DNA from 2 places in the Streptomyces sp. NPDC048664 genome. Region 2 is predicted to be linked to the other one. Evidence: riboswitches for the same ligand, from Rfam matches in the RefSeq annotation. Region 2 holds a riboswitch; the other holds the start of a gene.

Region 1 (9,515 bases), on a different contig from region 2:
CTGGCCTTTCCGCAGCCCCCGGGCCAGCTCACTCTCGGCAAGGCGAAGGTGCAGGCAGGAAATCACGTCGAGCCCGTGAGCCAGTGCCGTGGTGATTTCCTCCCGCCAGAATGCGGGCAGGTCGCCGGGCGGCTTCGGCGCGTGGCGAACGGCTCCGTCGATCCGCTCGACATGGTCTGATTCCGTCAGTGCCATGACCAGCGCATCCGGTTCCAGCGACAACGCTTCGCGCACCGACGACACCACCGGTACGTCGGTCCCGGCGACCACTTCCCCCGAGTTCGACGCCGTGCAGAAGCGGTCGACCACGGCAATGGGATGGAGTGCCTCACTGTGCCTCAGGATGCCTTGCGCGGTCTTTCCCTCCGCGTGCTCGAAGACGCTGTCCGCAAACAATACGACGCGCAACGGCAGTCGCTCGAAGTCCTCGAATATGTCCATTCTGTGAATCCCCCACACTTCGTGAATGCGCCGATGTGAGAGTGTGTCACATATGGCGGAACCGGCGGCGGGACGAGGTAACCTCGTCTACGTCAGGCAGGCGCGGATTCGCCGCCGACCATGGCGTCGGCGCATGTAGGTGTACTAGGCTAGCTGACCATGATTACCGGGATGGCCGCGTGCCGCACACAGATTGGTGACCCGGTGCTCCACTGAGCGCCGTGCGGGCCGGTGCGGGCTCGCCGTGGGAGCGAGGGCTCGGCGCCGCGGCGCGAGCTCCGCCTCCGTCGTGTTGATCACAGTTCGACACATCAACCACGACAGGAGCATGCATGCCCATCACCTTTCTGCAGATCCCCACCGCCGACGGCCGGGCTGACGCGTTCGCCGCGTCCCCCGACAACGGCGAGCGGCACCCGGGGGTGCTGATGTACCCCGACGGCTTCGGTATCCGGCCCGTGCTGCGGGAGTTGGCCCTCGAACTGGCGGGGCACGGCTACTACGTACTCGTTCCCAACCTCTTCTACCGGCATGGCCCGGCACCCGTGATCGAGCTTCCCGAGCACATCGGGGAAGAGGCCAGGCCCGCGGTCTTCGACCAGTTGATGCCATTGATCGAGGCGCACACCACCGAACGTGTCCTGAGCGACGCCAGCGCCTACCTTGGCTTCCTCACCACCCGGCCCGAGGTCGAGGCCGGGCCGGTCGCGGTGACCGGCTACTGCGTCGGGGGCCTCCTCGCAGTGCGCACCGCCGCGGCTCACCCCGACCAGGTGGCCGCTCTCGCCGCCTTCCACGGCCCTGTCGGCACGGGCGGGCCCGACCTCTTCGCCGAACTGACCGCCCAGGTCCATTTCGGCCACGCGGAAGGCGACATGACGCCCGAGGCGCTTGCCGAGCTCAACAAGGCGCTGGATGCCGCGGGGGTCGACTACACCTCCGAGATCTACCCCGGCACCACCCATGGCTTCACCATGTCCGACACCGACGCCTTCAGCGCCTCGGGCCTTATGCGCCACTGGGATCGCCTGCTACCCCTACTGGACCGCACCCTGCCGGCTCCGAGGTCGTTGAGCCAGTCCTGAACTATCCCTCGGACAATGCTGCCCTCGCCGTCCTCCACGGAGTACGGACCGAACCAGGGAGCCACGTTCTCCCAGCTCTCGGCGCCAGGACGTGTTCGCGCACCGCGGGGGAGGGCCAGCGGTTGCAAGGCCGAGGAAGGCATGCCGCATCGCGTCGCCTGCCGGGCCCTGGGGGTGTCGGAGTCGTGGTACCGCAAATGGCGCGGCCGGTCCCCGACCGAGCGGGGGTGAACCCAGTCCAGCGCCGGAGTGGCACCTGTCCGGGCGGTGCTCCCCGCCGACGGAACCGGACACCCGGGCCTCGGAGCTCACGTCGGACCGCGCCCAACCACAAGCCGCGGACGTGCCACGGGGACATCTCAGGGACTTTCACGTCTGTCCCAGGGACTTCTCAGGGACTTTTCGCCGCCTATACAGGAAAGGCCCTGACAGCGCAGAAAGACGCGAACGCACTGGTCAGGGCCCGTTTCCCTAGCACTCGATGATGTTCACCGCGAGCCCGCCCCGGGCGGTCTCCTTGTACTTGACGCTCATGTCCGCGCCGGTGTCCTTCATCGTCTTGATGACCTTGTCGAGGGACACCTTGTGCGTGCCGTCGCCGCGCAGGGCCATGCGGGCGGCCGTGACGGCCTTGACCGCCGCCATGCCGTTGCGCTCGATGCACGGGATCTGGACCAGGCCGCCGACCGGGTCGCAGGTCAGGCCGAGGTTGTGCTCCATGCCGATCTCGGCCGCGTTCTCGACCTGCTCGGGGGAGCCGCCCATGACCTCCGCCAGGGCGCCCGCCGCCATCGAGCAGGCCGAGCCGACCTCGCCCTGGCAGCCGACCTCGGCGCCGGAGATGGACGCGTTCTCCTTGAAGAGCATGCCGATCGCGCCCGCCGCGAGCAGGAAGCGGACCACGCCGTCCTCGTCCGCGCCCGGCACGAAGTTGATGTAGTAGTGCAGGACCGCCGGGATGATGCCCGCGGCGCCGTTGGTCGGGGCGGTGACCACGCGGCCGCCCGCGGCGTTCTCCTCGTTCACCGCCATCGCGTAGAGCGTGATCCACTCCATGGAGTGGGCCAGCGGATCGCCTTCGGCGCGCAGCTGGCGGGCGGTGACGGCCGCGCGGCGGCGGACCTTCAGGCCGCCGGGCAGGATGCCCTCCCGCGACATGCCCCGGCTCACACAGGCCCGCATGACCTGCCAGATGTCCAGCAGACCCGCGCGGATCTCCTCCTCCGTGCGCCAGGCCCGCTCGTTCTCCAGCATCAGGGAGGAGATGGACAACCCCGTCTCCTTCGTCAGGCGCAGCAGCTCGTCGCCCGTGCGGAAGGGGTACTTGAGGACCGTGTCGTCCAGCACGATGCGGTCCGCGCCCACCGCGTCCTCGTCCACGACGAAGCCGCCGCCCACCGAGTAGTACGTCTTCGACAGCAGCTCGGCGCCCGAGGCGTCGTACGCCCACAGCGTCATACCGTTGGCGTGGTAGGGCAGGGTCTCACGGCGGTGCAGGACCAGGTCGTCGTCGTAGGAGAACGCGATCTCGTGGTCGCCGAGCAGCTGAAGGCGGCCGGAGGCCTTGATCTCCGCCACGCGCTCGTCGGCCGTCTCCACGTCCACCGTGCGCGGTGAGGCGCCCTCCAGGCCCAGCAGCACGGCCTTCGGCGTGCCGTGGCCGTGGCCGGTGGCCCCGAGCGAGCCGTACAGCTCGGCGCGTACGCGGGTGGCTCCCTCCAGAAGGCCCTCGTTGCGCAGCCGGCGCGCGAACATGCGCGCCGCACGCATCGGGCCCACGGTGTGGGAGCTGGACGGGCCTATGCCGATCGAGAACAGGTCGAAGACCGAGATGGCCACGGTGACTCCTCAATAACAGGGTGGTGCGGGGTGGGCACCGCGCCCGGACGGGGTGTGTCCTTCCAGTGTGCGCGGTGCCCGAGGGTGCTGCGGAACGGAGCCGGAACGTTTCCGGAAGCGCTCCGGAAACGTTCCGGGACCGTCTACTTGCCGATACCCGGGTAGAGCGGGTGCTTGTCGGCCAGTGCCGTGACCCGGGAGCGCAGCGCCGCCGCGTCGTACGACGGCTTCAGCGCCTCGGCGATCACGTCCGCGACCTCGGCGAAGTCCTCGGCCGTGAAGCCGCGGGTCGCGAGGGCGGGCGTGCCGATGCGCAGGCCCGAGGTGACCATCGGCGGACGCGGGTCGTTCGGGACCGCGTTGCGGTTGACGGTGATGCCGACCTCGTGGAGGCGGTCCTCGGCCTGCTGGCCGTCCAGCTCGGAGTGGCGCAGGTCGACCAGGACCAGGTGCACGTCCGTGCCACCGGTCAGGACGTCCACGCCCACGGCCTTGGCGTCGTCCCGTACCAGGCGCTCGGCCAGGATGCGGGCTCCCTCCAGCGTACGGCGCTGGCGGTCGCGGAAGTCCTCGGACGCCGCGACCTTGAACGCGACGGCCTTGGCGGCGACCACGTGCTCCAGCGGGCCACCCTGCTGACCGGGGAAGACCGCGGAGTTGATCTTCTTGGCCAGCTCGGCGGTCGACAGGATCACCCCGCCGCGCGGGCCGCCCAGCGTCTTGTGGGTGGTGGTGGTGACGACATGGGCGTGCGGCACCGGGTTGGGGTGCAGGCCCGCGGCCACCAGGCCGGCGAAGTGCGCCATGTCGACCATCAGGTAGGCGCCCACCTGGTCGGCGACCCGGCGGAAGGCGGCGAAGTCCAGCTGGCGGGGGTAGGCGGACCAGCCCGCGACGATCAGCTTCGGCTGGTGCTCCTTGGCGAGGCGCTCCACCTCGTCCATGTCGACCAGGCCGTCCTCGCCGACGTGGTAGGGGACCACGTCGTAGAGCTTGCCGGAGAAGTTGATCTTCATACCGTGGGTCAGGTGCCCGCCGTGCGCGAGGTTGAGACCCATGATCGTGTCGCCGGGCTTCAGCAGCGCGAACATCGCGGCGGCGTTGGCCTGGGCGCCCGAGTGCGGCTGGACGTTGGCGTGCTCGGCGCCGAAGAGCTCCTTGACGCGGTCGATGGCGATCTGCTCGACCACGTCGACGTGCTCGCAGCCGCCGTAGTAGCGACGGCCGGGGTAGCCCTCGGCGTACTTGTTGGTGAGGACCGAGCCCTGGGCCTCCATGACCGCGACCGGAGCGAAGTTCTCCGAGGCGATCATCTCCAGGGTGGACTGCTGGCGGTGCAGCTCGGCGTCGACGGCGGCGGCGACGTCCGGGTCCAGGTCACGCAGGGATGTGTTCAGAAGAGACATGAGGTGCTACGACTCCTCAGCCCGCGATGTGGGCGTCGTACTCGTCGGCGGAGAACAGGTCGGACGGCGTGTCCGTGACCCGCACCCTGAACAGCCAGCCGCCCTCGAAGGGGGCCGTGTTCACCAGCGACGGGTCGTCGACGACGTCCTGGTTGACGTCGGTGATCTCACCGGAGACGGGGGAGTAGAGGTCGCTGACGGACTTGGTCGACTCCAGCTCGCCGCAGGTCTCGCCCGCGGTCACCGTGTCACCGACCTCCGGGAGCTGGACGAACACGACGTCGCCGAGCGCGTTCGCCGCGTGCTCGGTGATGCCGACCGTCGAGACGCCGTCCTCGGCGTCCGACAGCCACTCGTGCTCCTTGCTGTAGCGAAGCTTCTGGGGGTTGCTCATGGCTGGATTCTCCCTGTACGCGGGCGGTGCTGGTGATGTGGGTGACGGAGCGGGTGACGCCTGGCCTGCCAGTGTCTACTTCCGGCGCTTGTAGAACGGCAGCGCCACGACCTCGTACGGTTCATGGCTGCCCCGGATGTCGACCCCGACTCCGGCCGTGCCGGGCGCGGCGTGCGCGGCGTCGACGTACGCCATCGCGATCGGCTTGCCCAGCGTGGGGGACGGGGCGCCGGAGGTGACCTCTCCGATCACCTCGCCGCCCGAGACGACCGGGTAGCCCGCGCGCGGCACGCGGCGGCCCTCGGCCACCAGCCCGACCAGGACGCGCGGGGGGTTCTGCTCGGCACGCCCGGCGGCCTCGGTCAGCGCGGCGCGCCCCACGAAGTCGCCCTCCTTCTCGAACTTCACGACGCGGCCCAGACCGGCGTCGAAGGGCGTCAGCGAGGTCGTCAGCTCATGCCCGTACAGCGGCATGCCCGCCTCGAGGCGCAGCGTGTCCCGGCAGGACAGGCCGCAGGGGATGAGACCGGCGGGCGCGCCGGCCTCGGTCAGCGCCTGCCACAGCTTCTCGGCGTGCTCGGGCGCCACGAACAGCTCGAAGCCGTCCTCGCCCGTGTAGCCGGTGCGCGCGATGAGCGCCGGGACGCCGGCGACGGTGCCGGGCAGACCCGCGTAGTACTTCAGCCCGTCCAGGTCGGCGTCGGTCAGCGACTTCAGGATGCCGGGGGACTCGGGGCCCTGGACGGCGATCAGCGCGTAGGCGTCGCGGTCGTCGCGCACCTCGGCGTCGAAGCCCGCGGAGCGCTCCGTGAGGGCGTCCAGGACCACCTGGGCGTTGGAGGCGTTGGCGACGACCATGTACTCCGACTCACCGAGCCGGTACACGATCAGATCGTCGAGGATGCCGCCGTCCGGCCGGCAGATCATGGTGTAGCGGGCGCGCCCGACGCCCACCGAGGAGATGTTGCCGACCAGGGCGAAGTCGAGGAGGCGGTTCGCCTCGGGGCCCGTCACGGTGATCTCGCCCATGTGCGAGAGGTCGAACAGGCCGGCCTTCGTGCGGACGGCGAGGTGCTCGTCGCGCTCGGAGCCGTAGCGCAGGGGCATGTCCCAGCCGGCGAAGTCGGTCATCGTCGCGCCCAGCGAACGATGCAGGGCATCGAGCGCGGTGTGGCGCGGGGGGCTGCTGTTCATCGGGAGTGCTCCAAGGACAGGCATGGACAGGGCGAGGTCGATCCTCCCCATCTGTCATCGGAACCTGAGAGGTTCGCCCTGACTCCCGTGTCCCGGGGCGGCAGGGTTTGCACCTTGGGTGGGGCCGCCGGGGCGGCCCGCTTTCCAGATGTGCCTCGCCCGCGCGGTATCAGGGGCCTGAGAGATTCAAGGGAGGGACTTGCTCCTTCGGCGCCCGGGCGGCACAAGGGCCTGCCCGGAACTCTCCCGCGCGGATTCAAGCGGCCGGTATGCAGTTGGCGCGCACATCATTGCACGCCACCCCCGCCGGACGGCAGGCCGGATCGGTAACCGGTCCGTGGCAGGACGGGAACGCCGTCGCGATACCTTTTCATTACCTTCTCTTTACGCCCGGTGGGGAGCAGGCTCTGTACGTCCGGTGGGGAGCGGGCTTCCCAGTCGCCGGGAGGCACCCACGGGGAGGCAGGGGAGGCGACGACGATGACGGTGGACAGGAACACGGCGTACGCCGGGGTCGCGGGCGTCGCGGTGCCCGGACCGGCCGGGGCCGTGCCGCGGCCCGCCCGCGGGGCCCGGCCGCCGGCCCGGGTCCGCGATCTGCGGGAGCGCGCGGGCGCAGCCCCGCACGCGCTGACGTTCGGCGCGCGGGACCTCGTCGTCGTGTCGGGGCTGCCGGGCAGCGGCAAGTCCACGCTGATGCGGCGCACCGTGCGGGGGGTGCGGGTGGACTCCCAGGACACCCGGGAGGGCTGGGACGCCCGGCTGGCCCGGTTCCTGCCGTACGCCGTCTACCGCCCCCTCGTCCGCCTCGCGCACTACGCGGCCCTGGGCCGCGCCCTGCGCACGGACCAGGGGGTCGTGGTGCACGACTGCGGCGCCCAGCGCTGGGTGCGCGGCTGGCTCGCCCGGGCGGCCCGGCGCCGCGGCGGCGCCCTCCACCTGCTCCTGCTCGACGTCGCCGAGGGCACCGCACTGGCGGGCCAGCGCCGGCGCGGCCGGGGCGTCTCCCGCTACGCGTTCCTGCGGCACCGCGGAGCCACCCACCGCCTCCTGCGCGCCGTCGAGCAGGGCCGTCCGCCGGAGGGCTGCGCCTCGGCGGTGCTCCTGGACCGCGACGCCGCGAACGCCCTGCGCCACATCACCTTCGCCGCCGAGCCGGAGGAGCACGGGCCGTGGGGGCGCTAGCCTTTTGCGCTGTGTCGGACAGTGGCATGTCGGGCAGTGGCAGACGACCAGCAGCGGCACTGAGCAGGCGGTAGGCAGATGGACATCCCCGCGGACCTTCCCATGGACTTCCCCGCACCGGCACACCCGTATCCGCACGGCGGATGGCCGGGCAACGAACTGGAGGAAGTGCTCTCCGCCGCCCTCGGCGTCCCCTCGGCGAGCGGCCGGATCGTGGAGGTCCTCGGCCGCAGCTTCGTCTGGGTGCCCCTGCCCGAGGGCCGCGGCCCGCACAGCGGCTCCCTCGACCTGCCCACCGTGCAGATCGAGGGCCAGGCGTACGTGCCGGTGTTCAGCTCCGAGGAGCAGTTCCGCCAGGTCGTGGGCGGCCACATGGCGTACACCGTCGCGCCCGCCGTCGAGTTCGCCCGGGGGCTGCCCCCGCAGGTCGGCATCGCCGTCAACCCGGACGGCGTGGTCGGCGTTCCGCTGCCCCCCGAGGCCGTGGCCGAGCTGTGCCGCGCGGGGCGTACGGAGCTGGACGGGTCGGCGAGGGGCGGCCGGGTCCGTCTCTTCGAACCCGACTGGCAGGACGACCCGGTCGACCTGCTCGCCGCAGCGTCCGCCGAGTTCGCCGCGGCCGGCGTGGTGCGCGCCGCGCGACGCTGCCTGGCCGTGATCGAGACCGCCGACCCGGTGATGCTCATAGGCGTCGAGCTGACCTCCGGGGAGAGCGACACCCGCACCCTCGCCCTGGACGCGCTCGGCAGGGCCCTGGCCAAGGCGCCGGTGGCGACGCCGGTGCACATGGTGTTCCTGGACGCGGCCCAGGATCCGGTGGGCGACTGGCTGCGGGGCACCGTGCGGCCCTTCTACCAGCACGGTTACTGACGGCACGAGGCAACCGTCCGGGCGGTATCCGACGCCGTCCGGGCGCCCGGGGGGAGCGCGCGTCACGTTGCTGTCAGGATGGCGCCTTAACCTGGTTTCATGGCCGGGGCGGGAGAACCCCGCGCCGCGGCCGTCAGGTTCGCCAAGCTGATCAGGTTCGTCGTGAGGGAGCGGTAGAGGGTGAGCGCGTCGGGCACGGCCTCGACCGGGCAGGTCGAGCACATGCTGCGCCAGGTGACGCCCGGGCGTTACGACGCCTACGAGGCGCTCCTCGGCGCGCTCGCGACCCCGTCCCGCGGCCAGGTCTGGATGCTCCTGTGGCACGGCCAGGCCGGCTCGCCCGACGCCCAGTACGGCACGATGGACGTGGGCGCCCACGGCTACGCGCCCTGCGTCACCTCCGCCCAGGAGCTGTCGGCGAGCGGCTGGAACAGGTCGTACGAGGTCGTCGACGGCCTCGACGTGGCGCGCACCCTCTACCCCGAGCACTACGGTCTGTGGCTCAACCCGCACGCGCCGGGCGGCGGGGTCGGCATCCCCTGGCTGGACCTGCGCCGTATCGCCACCGGTCTGGACCGTCAGCCCGCGGGCCCGCTCAGGCTGTCCGAGCCCGGCATCGAGATCCCGCAGTTCTACGCCCTGCTCACGCAGCACGCCCACCGCACCCCCGCGATCCGCTCGCTGCGCCGGGCCTGGGTGCAGCCGGCCCTCGGGGCGCCCTATCTGGCCATCGGCCTGGACGTGTACGACACCTCGCCGGCCGCGGTCGACTCCGTGCGGGCGATGATGCAGCAGTCGGTCGGCGCCGTGCCGGACGGGCTCGGGGTGTCGACGGTGGCCATGACCGACGCGTACGACCCGGTCGTGATGTGGATGCGGGCCGGCGCGCGCCCGTTCTACGACCGCGAGGCCCACGGGGCCCCGCTCCAGCCCCAGTTGCAGGCCCCGCCGCACGCCCCGGCCGCCGGTTACGGCTACCCGCCGGTGCTCGGCGGCTACTGAGCCGCACGCCGCCCACCCCGCCCCGCGGCCCGATTCCCGACCCGCGCGGCGATCTTCGGCGCACCCCCTCGCCCAAGTCGCGGTGTCCGCAAGGCGGCA
Region 2 (9,515 bases):
TCCAGCGTTCACCGAACCAGGTGCGTGGCCGCACGCCCTGTGCCTGCAGTTCCGGGGGCCTGGTGTCGGTGGACTGCTGGAACAGCGGCGGACGGGACTCGCGCCACAGCTCGCGTCCGAAAAGGAAGGGGGAGTTGGCGCCGACGGCGATCTGGACCGCGGCGACCGCCTGGGCGGCGTTCCACAGATCGGCGAATCGCGCCGGCGTGACCTGGAGATGCAGTTGGACCGACGTGCAGGCGGCCTCGGGCGCGATCGAACGCGAGGTGCACTCCAGGCGCTCCACCCCGTCGATCTCCAGCCTGAAGTCCTCGCCGCGCGCGGCCACGATCTGATCGTTGAGCAGGGTGTAGCGATCGACGGCGGAAAGATTGGAGGAGACGAGATCGTCGCGGTCCAGGGTGGGCAGAATGCCGATCATGACGATACCGGCGGCCACCTCCTGGGCTTTCCGGTCGGCATAGCCGAGCGAGGTGCGCAGTTCCTCGGCGAGACGATCGAATACCCGGCCTCCCAGTCGGTGCGGCGCTATGTTGACTTCCAGATTGAACATGGCGAGCTCGGTCTGGAAATCACGGCTCGCGATCTTTTCCAATACCTGCGCGTTCATCATCCGCGGCATACCGTCGGACCCTGCGAGATTCAGCTCGATCTCCAGCCCCATCAGATTCCTGGGCCGATCGAACCTCTCCTCCTCCAGCAGTCGCATGAAACCCGCCAGGCACTTCCTGAGCTTGTGGCGGTAGCGCTGGCGATCGGACAGGTCGAACGTCCCTGCCACGACCTTCTCTCCCATCGAAGCGTCCTTCCTCTTGATGGGCAGGCCGATGATCGGCCGCTGCTGTCCTGGGTCACGATGGATGATGCCCCGGCAGCGCGATCGATAACGTCCCGAGCGCGGCCGTCACGCGCTAGTGTGGCGGCACGGGCCCGACGGCACATTCACGAGGCATGCGGCACTGTGCAGTTTCCCCCGAACGCCGTGTCGTCAAAATCACCGGCGACAACCGGCCGACCGCCGCCGCCGAGTATGTCGAGGTCACGGGCGCGGACCCCGAGTAATACCAGGAAGAATATCTCTTCACGCCGTCCTGATATCGCCTTGCGCGACCCACGCAGGACGTCTAGACGAAACAATGCATGAACGCGCGTCATATAAACTTTGCGCACGGGGTAGAGAGTTGGCACTCGCGGTCCTGAGCCATCTCGTCACAGCGCCGCCATTCATCCGGGCACCCTCACCCGGCACACCTCCGGCCCCGAGAGCTGACAGCGCCGTCCGCCCGCCCCACCCCTTTCTGGCTCCACCGTGCCTGTCGAATGAGAGGCGACCCACCATGCATCTGCATGTCCCCCCGGCTCCCGCGCCCGCACTCCGCTCCGTCCTCGCGGCGCTCGCTTCCCCCACCGCGGTCCGCGAGGCCCCCATCCCCTCCCTGCGCGGTGCCCAGGGACCTGTGACACCCGAACTCCCCCTGCCGGTGCACGTTCTGGACCGGATCGCCCCCGCGGGCGCGGCGATCACCCGGTTGGCGGGATGGAGATTCCTCCTGCGCCGCGGCGGGCACGCCGTGGCCGCCGCCGAGACGATGCTGACCCCGGACGGCTGGGCGTTCTCGCACTTCTTCGAGGGCCCCTACGTCGCCTCCACCGAGCGGGCTCTGCGCCAGGCGGAGACGATGGCGCAGCCCCACCAGGCCCGGCTGCTGTCCGTGCCCGAGCTGTACATGCTGACGCTGTGGCTGCACGGCGACCGCGACGCCGACGGCGCGACGGGCCAGCCCGCCGCGACCGACCTGCTGGTACCGCTCGCGCCCGCACCCCCGGGCATCGCCGCCCACCGCCCGCACTCGGTCGCTGACCTCCTCCCGGTGCTCACCCTGCGGGTCACCAGAGCCGCCACGATGCTCGGCTCACCCGCACCCGCGTAGCCACCCCGGGCACGACCCCGCGGCCCGTGTGCCCCGCCGCTCCTGAGGACGGCGGGGCACGGTGCGTCCACGGAGCGACACGTCTGTCGCCCATTCGTGCTCTCTCGCACTCTTACGAGGGACAAAGCACTGGTCGGCCCATACGGGCTAGTTCTTTTTAGTCATGCCGAACCACCCAAAGTAGCCGCCGAGTTGGATTGAACCGTCCGCGCGGGTGATGCGTCATGAATGTGAGAAGCGGTGCCGCGAAATCCCTGCGGATTGACGCCCGTGGGGCAACACTGGGTTCGACACCGAAGCATCAGCAACGGGGAGCGGCCATGAGCGACCGGAAGAGCCGCACGACGCACACGCCAGCCATACCAGCCGTCCCACACACGCCAGAGCGAAAGATCGCATCCATCATGTGCCAGCACCAGCCGCCGTGCCCGACCGCCGAATCCGCCGACCGGGAGTCCGCCCGCCTCGTGGCGCACCACCCGGAGCAGGGATGGAGCCTGCTGTGCAACGGCGTTCTGCTGTTCGAGGACACCGGTGAGCTTCTGCCCGACGGCCAGATCATCGCCCCGCACCGCCCGATGGGCACCGGCCAGGTGATGACGGCCGCGTAAGGCGGCGGAGCGCGGGGGACGTACGACCGCTCCCCCGCCAAGGGCGTCCGACGCCCTGGACAGACCAGGGGCCGGCCCGGAGACGCACTCTCCGAACCGGCCCCGACGCATGTCCGAGGTCGACTACTCCTCGTAGGCGTCCAGCGGCGGGCAGGAACAGACCAGGTTGCGGTCGCCGAACGCCTGGTCGATACGGCGCACCGGCGGCCAATACTTGTCGGCGGCCGAGACACCGCTCGGGAAGACGGCCTCCTCCCGCGTGTACGCGTGCTCCCACGTGCCGCCGAGCGCCGCCGCGGTGTGCGGAGCGCCCCGCAGCGGGTTGTCCTCGTCGGGCCACTCACCCGAGCCGACCTTCTCGATCTCGGCCCGGATGGCGATCATCGCGTCGCAGAACCGGTCGATCTCGGCGAGGTCCTCGGACTCGGTCGGCTCGATCATCAGCGTGCCGGCCACCGGGAACGACATCGTCGGCGCGTGGAAGCCGTAGTCGATCAGGCGCTTGGCGACGTCGTCGACGCTCACCCCGGTCGCCTTGGTCAGCGGGCGCAGGTCGATGATGCACTCGTGGGCCACCAGGTTCCCGGGGCCGGTGTAGAGCACGGGGAAGTGCGGCTCGAGGCGCTTGGCGATGTAGTTGGCGGACAGCACGGCGATCTGCGTGGCCGCCTTGAGGCCCTCGCCGCCCATGAGCCGCACGTACGCCCAGGAGATCGGCAGGATGCCCGCGGAGCCCCACGGCGCGGCCGAGATCGGGCCCACGCCCGTCTCGGGGCCCGCCGCGGGCTGGAGCGGGTGGTTCGGCAGATACGGCGCGAGGTGCGCGCGCACGCCGACCGGGCCGACGCCCGGGCCGCCACCGCCGTGCGGGATGCAGAACGTCTTGTGCAGGTTGAGGTGCGAGACGTCGCCGCCGAAGTGGCCCGGCTTGGCGAGCCCGACCAGCGCGTTGAGGTTGGCGCCGTCGACGTACACCTGGCCGCCGGCCTCGTGGACGGCCGCGCAGATGTCGGCCACGTGCTCCTCGAACACGCCGTGCGTGGAGGGGTAGGTGATCATCAGGACCGACAGCTCGTCGCGGTACTGCTCGATCTTGGCCCGCAGGTCCGCCACGTCGATCTCGCCGTCGTTCGCGGTCTTCACGACGACGACCTTCATGCCGGCCATCACGGCGCTCGCCGCGTTGGTGCCGTGCGCGGAGGACGGGATGAGGCAGACCGTGCGCTGCTCGTCGCCGTTGGCGCGGTGGTAGCCGCGCACGGCCAGCAGACCGGCCAGCTCGCCCTGGGAGCCGGCGTTGGGCTGGAGGGAGACCTTGTCGTAGCCGGTGACCTCCGCGAGCCGCTCCTCCAGCTCACGGATGAGCGTGAGGTAGCCCTGCGCCTGCTCGGCGGGCGCGAAGGGGTGCAGCTGTCCGAACTCGGGCCAGGTGACCGGCTCCATCTCGGTGGTCGCGTTGAGCTTCATGGTGCAGGAGCCCAGCGGGATCATGCCGCGGTCAAGCGCGTAGTCGCGGTCCGCGAGGCGGCGCAGATAGCGCAGCATCGCGGTCTCGGAGCGGTGCGCGTGGAAGACCGGGTGCGTGAGGTAGTCGTCGGTGCGCAGCAGGTTCCCCGGGAGCGCGTCCTCGGTGCCGGCGTCCAGGCTCTCGGCGTCGGCCTCGACGCCGAAGGCGGTCCACACGGCACGCAGCTGTGCGCGGCCGGTCGTCTCGTCGCAGGCGATCGACACATGGTCGGCGTCGACGAGGCGCAGGTTCACCCCGCGCTCGCGTGCCGTGGCCACGACGGTCTCGGCGCGGCCGGGCACCCGCACGGTCAGGGTGTCGAAGTAGGCGCCGTGGACGACCTCGACGCCGCCGGCCGTCAGGCCCGCGGCGAGTATCGCGGCGTAGCGGTGGGTGCGGCGCGCGATGGTCCGCAGCCCCTCGGGACCGTGGTAGACCGCGTACATGCCGGCCATCACGGCGAGCAGCACCTGGGCGGTGCAGATGTTGCTCGTCGCCTTCTCGCGGCGGATGTGCTGCTCACGCGTCTGCAGGGCGAGGCGGTACGCCTTGTGCCCGTCGGCGTCCACGGAGACGCCCACCAGGCGGCCGGGCAGGCTGCGGGCGAACTTCTCCTGCACCGCCATGTAGCCGGCGTGCGGGCCGCCGAAGCCCATCGGTACGCCGAAGCGCTGCGTCGTGCCGACGGCGATGTCGGCGCCCAGCTCGCCCGGCGAGGTCAGCAGCGTCAGGGCGAGCAGGTCGGCGGCGACCGTGACGACCGCGCCGAGCCCGTGGGCCTGCTCGACGAGCGGCCTGATGTCGCGTACGGCACCGGAGGCGCCCGGGTACTGGACCAGTACGCCGTTGATCTCCCGCTCGGCGACCTCGGCCGGGATGCCGTCGCTCAGGTCGGCGACGACGACCTCCACGCCGGTAGGTTCGGCGCGCGTCTGGATGACGGCCACCGTCTGGGGCAGCGCGTCCGCGTCGACCAGGAACAGGCCCTTCTTGTTCCGGCCCATGCGCCGCGACAGCGCCATGGCCTCGGCGGCGGCCGTGCCCTCGTCCAGCAGGGAGGCGCCGGAGGTCGGGAGCCCGGTGAGCTCGGCGACGACGGTCTGGAAGTTGAGCAGGGCCTCCAGGCGGCCCTGGGAGATCTCGGGCTGGTACGGCGTGTACGCGGTGTACCAGGCGGGGTTCTCCATGACGTTGCGCAGGATCACCGGCGGCGTGAAGGTCCCGTGGTAGCCGAGACCGATCATGGAGTCGAGGACCTGGTTGCGGTCGGCCAGGGAGCGCAGCTCGGCCAGCACCTCGGCCTCGGTGCGCGCGCCCGGCAGGTCCAGGGCGTCGGTGCTCTTGATGACGTCGGGGACGGCGGCGGCCGTGAGCTCGTCCAGGGAGCCGTAGCCGACGTGCGCGAGCATCTTGGCCTGCGCCTCGTGGTCCGGGCCGATGTGGCGCTGCTCGAAGGGGATCCCCCGTTCGAGCTCGGAGAGCGGGATGCGGTGGGCGGTCATTACGGAGGCCTCCTGGTCAGACACGACCTTCGAGGGGCACCACGGCGCGGGCACCCCGACGGCCTCCCCCTCTGTCATCTCGACCTGAGAGCTTCACCGGCCCGCCGTGAGGCGTTCCGGCTTTCACCGTCGGTGAGAGCGGAAACCGTCGGAAACCGCCCTGCTTTCCAGAGTGACCTCGTCCGTGCGGTACGTGTGCCTGAGAGATTCCGGGGAGGGTTTGCTCCTTCGGCGCCTCCGGTTGGTTCCGAAGGACTCTCCCGCGCGGGGTCGTCAGCCGTTTGCCAGCGTACCAGCGGGTGCAACCAAGGACCCGGGGTGCGACCTGGAGCTTTCGAGTGGCCGCCGTGCCGGATGTGCTCTTTTGTAGTGGTTGTGAATGAGTTGCGATCAGTTGGAGGGACCGTGAAGACCGATATCGATCCGCGGAATCTGATCGGCCGCAAGGCGTTCGACCGCAACGGCAACAAGATCGGCACGGTCGACGAGGTCTACCTCGACGACGCGACCGGGGTACCGGAGTGGGCGGCGATACGGACCGGTCTGTTCAGCCGGGACGCGTTCGTCCCCCTGGAACCGAGCGAGGTGGTCGAGGGGGCGCTGTACGTCCCCTTCGAGCGCGCGCTGATCAAGGACGCACCCGACTTCGGCGTAGGACGCCATCTTTCCCCGGAACAGGAACTGCAGCTGTACCACCACTACGGGCTCGACGTGTCCTCGCCCACTCCCGCGCCGGACCGTGACTTCGGACGTCTGGCGGGGTCGGACGAGGCCTGAGGCGTCGGCGTGACGAGCGGCAGCGGATCGGCCGGTTCCAGACAGGGGTCGTCGGTGCGGAACGTGCGCACCCGCCCCGGCGCCGAGTCGGGCGTCTCGAAGCGTACGGTCACCCGGCCCAGGCCGCTTCCCTGCACCCACCCGTGCCCGTGCTCGCTGTGCCGGACGTCGTGGCCCGCCCGCCACACGTGCTCGGCCGGTGCCGGCGGCTCGTCCGCGATGTCCCCGGCCGTCCGCCGCGCGCTCTCCGCCGCCTCCCGATGCTCCTCGCCGACCGCCGCGCCCGCCGCCTCTTCGCCCCCTCCCCCCGCCGTCCCTCCCGTCGCACGCCCGACCGGGCCCGGCTCTCCCTCCGCCTCCCCCGCGCCGAGACGTGCCTGGGCGAAGAGGTCCTCCTGCGTGTAGTCGGCCAGCCCGCTGACGCCGACGCCCAGCAGCCGTACCCCGCCCGTCGTGTCCACCGCGTCCAGCAGTCTCGCCGCGGCCTCCCGCACCACCGCCGGATCGTCGGTGGGCCCGCGCAGGGTCTCCGACCGGGTCAGCGTCGAGAAGTCGTAGCGGCGGACCTTCAGCTGGATGGTCCGCCCCGACAGGCCGGCGTCCCGCAGCCGGCGCACACACCGCTCCGCGAGGTGCTGCACCTCCAGGCCGACGCGCATCCGGTCGTGGATGTCCACGTCATAGGTGTCCTCGACGGACACCGACTTCGCCTCCCGCTCGGCCACCACCGGCCGTTCGTCCCGGGCCAGCGCCATCGCGTGCAGCGCGTGTCCGTGCGCCTTGCCGAGGAGGCGGACGAGTTCGTCCTCGCCGGCCTCGGCCAGGTCGTCGACCGTGGTGATCCCGGCCCGCCGCAGATGGTCGCCGGTGGCGGGGCCGACCCCCGGGAGCGTGCGCACCGGCATCGGGCCCAGCAGCGCGCGCTCGGTGCCGGGGCGTATCACCACCAGTCCGTCCGGCTTGCCCTGCTCGGAGGCGATCTTGGCGAGCATCTTGGAGGCAGCCAGGCCCACCGAGCCGGTCAGCCCGGTGACGGCCCGGATGTCCGCGCGCAGCCTGGCCCCGGTCAGCCGCGCCGACTCCTCGTCCCAGGCCGCCCCGCCGGCCTCGAGATCCACGAACGCCTCGTCCAGGCTCAGCGGCTCCACCAGCGGGGACAGCTCCCGCAGCAGCCCCATCACCTGCTCGCTGATCTGCCGGTAGAGCCCGAAGCGCGGTACGAGGCAGGCCGCGTTCGGCGCGAGCCTGCGGGCCTGGGCCATGGGCATGGCCGAGTGCACTCCGAAGGCGCGTGCCTCGTAGGACGCTGTGGCCACCACACCGCGCGGGCCGAGCCCACCCACGATCACGGCCTTCCCGCGCAGACTCGGCTTGGACGCCTGCTCCGCCGAGGCGTAGAAGGCATCCATGTCGAGGTGCAGGATGGTGGGCACGGATCTCACATGTCCGATGCTGCCCTACGCCACTGACAACGGGGGCGCGCCGACGGGCGCGCCGACGGCGGCGCGGCCTCGACACGGTGGTGGCACGGCCGGCTGCCGCGCCACACCACGTCTCACACGGCGCGGTTGCGCCGCCGCGCCAGCTCGTCCGCCGGGTTGTCGCCGACGATGGTCTCGCCGGTGTCCACCCGCTCGCCGTGCAGCTGGGACAGCGCGCTCTCCACGTCCCGCCGGACCACGCCGACGGCGATCCCGAAGATGCCCTGCCCGCCCTGGAGCAGGGCGTGGACCTCGTCCGGTGACGTGCACTCGTACACCGTCGCGCCGTCGCTCATCAGCGTCATCCGATCCAGGTCGCCCAATCCGCGCTCCCTGAGGTGCTGGACGGCGGTGCGGATGTTCTGCAGTGACACACCCGTGTCCAGGAACCGCTTGACGACCTTCAGGACGACCACGTCCCGGAAGCTGTACAACCGCTGCGTCCCCGAGCCGTGGGCAGGGCGCACACTCGGTTCCACGAGCCCGGTCCTCGCCCAGTAGTCCAGCTGGCGGTAGGTGATGCCCGCCGCGGCGCACGCCGTGGGGCCGCGATAGCCGACCTGGTCAGTGTCGCCGAAAGCCGCGTCCTCGTCGCTCGGCACGACCAGGGGCCGCCGCGGGGCGGAGCCGGTCGCGCCGCCGTGAAGCGGGTGCGGGCCGTTCTCCCCCAGACTGCGTCCAGGGGCTCCCCCCGCCGTGCCGCCGCCGCTCATTCTCACGCCGACCTCCGTCCTCGAACTGCCTTCTCGACGGTAGGCAGTCACCAGGGGTGCGTCAACGATCGCCACACTCGGCACGCCGAGTGATAATCACCCTAAGGGTGGTTTCCCGTGCCCATCCGCGGGGAAAGGCTAGCCGAATGCGGCGCCCCGGTCCGTGAGACAGGCGCACTGGCCGCGGGCACATGCCGGATCGCGTGCCCCTCGCCCGCCATCGTGCGGCAGACCCGGCCGTCACTGGTTGCTGGTGCCGAAGTCCTCGGGCGAGATCTGGTCGAGGAACTCGCGGAACTTCTCGACCTCGTCCTCCTGCTCGTCCGGGATCGCGATGCCCGCGTCGTCCAGGACTCCTTCGCTGCCGTAGATCGGCGTTCCGGTCCGCAGCGCCAGCGCTATGGCGTCGGAGGGGCGGGCGCTCACCTCGACACCGCTCGCGAAGACCAGCTCCGCGTAGAAGACGCCTTCGCGCAGGTCCGTGATGCGTACTTCCGTGAGCTCCTGGCCGACCGCCTCCAGCACGTCCTTGAACAGGTCGTGGGTCAGCGGTCGTGCGGGGGCCATGCCCTGCTGGGCGAAGGCGATGGCGGTCGCCTCCCCCGGGCCGATCCAGATGGGGAGGTAGCGATCGCCTCCCACTTCGCGCAGGAGCACGATCGGCTGGTTGGAGGGCATCTCGACCCGGACACCTACGACATCGAGCTCGTTCACACAGCAACCCTAGGCCGTGCCCGGGACGTTTGGGTAGTCGGGCACAGAACGGCCCACCTGTCCGCCGACGGCGAACACCGCGATCAGGACCCGGTTCAGCGCCGATGAAGGTCGGGCGAAGCCTTGGTGAACCACCGGCCGAGAACACGCTCAGGGCAGTCGAAGACCCAGCGCGGACTGCACCAGGGCGGTGTGCAGCTTCACCGAGAGCCCCGCCAGCTCCCTCGTCCGGGCCTCGGCATGCGCCCTGGTCTGCGGATTGCGATGCAGCCGCAGCGG

Evidence for each region. A riboswitch is a leader RNA that binds a small molecule or an ion and turns the genes downstream of it on or off. The one in region 2 is predicted to bind glycine.
Region 1: linked by a shared signal. The riboswitch ahead of gcvT (glycine cleavage system aminomethyltransferase GcvT) and the one ahead of gcvP (aminomethyl-transferring glycine dehydrogenase) in region 2 are both predicted to bind glycine.

The regions. Positions count from the first base shown of each region.
Region 1 is NZ_JBEZHK010000023.1:69,145-78,659, forward strand. Features, by position in the region: gene AB0C59_RS23825 (DUF1611 domain-containing protein) at 1-441, opposite strand, end outside; gene AB0C59_RS23830 (dienelactone hydrolase family protein) at 774-1,526, shown strand; gene AB0C59_RS23835 (hypothetical protein) at 1,668-1,757, shown strand; gene AB0C59_RS23840 (L-serine ammonia-lyase) at 1,998-3,365, opposite strand; gene glyA (serine hydroxymethyltransferase) at 3,509-4,771, opposite strand; gene gcvH (glycine cleavage system protein GcvH) at 4,788-5,165, opposite strand; gene gcvT (glycine cleavage system aminomethyltransferase GcvT) at 5,241-6,359, opposite strand; glycine riboswitch at 6,514-6,618, opposite strand; gene AB0C59_RS23860 (AAA family ATPase) at 6,840-7,544, shown strand; gene AB0C59_RS23865 (enhanced serine sensitivity protein SseB C-terminal domain-containing protein) at 7,623-8,414, shown strand; gene AB0C59_RS23870 (enhanced serine sensitivity protein SseB C-terminal domain-containing protein) at 8,595-9,416, shown strand.
Region 2 is NZ_JBEZHK010000027.1:7,344-16,858, reverse strand. Features, by position in the region: gene AB0C59_RS25785 (glutamate-cysteine ligase family protein) at 1-796, opposite strand, end outside; gene AB0C59_RS25780 (hypothetical protein) at 1,338-1,931, shown strand; gene AB0C59_RS25775 (DUF5999 family protein) at 2,336-2,542, shown strand; gene gcvP (aminomethyl-transferring glycine dehydrogenase) at 2,666-5,551, opposite strand; glycine riboswitch at 5,729-5,824, opposite strand; gene AB0C59_RS25765 (PRC-barrel domain-containing protein) at 5,957-6,328, shown strand; gene AB0C59_RS25760 (DNA polymerase IV) at 6,250-7,770, opposite strand; gene AB0C59_RS25755 (MerR family transcriptional regulator) at 7,884-8,528, opposite strand; gene AB0C59_RS25750 (bifunctional nuclease family protein) at 8,763-9,236, opposite strand; gene AB0C59_RS25745 (MerR family transcriptional regulator) at 9,387-9,515, opposite strand, start outside.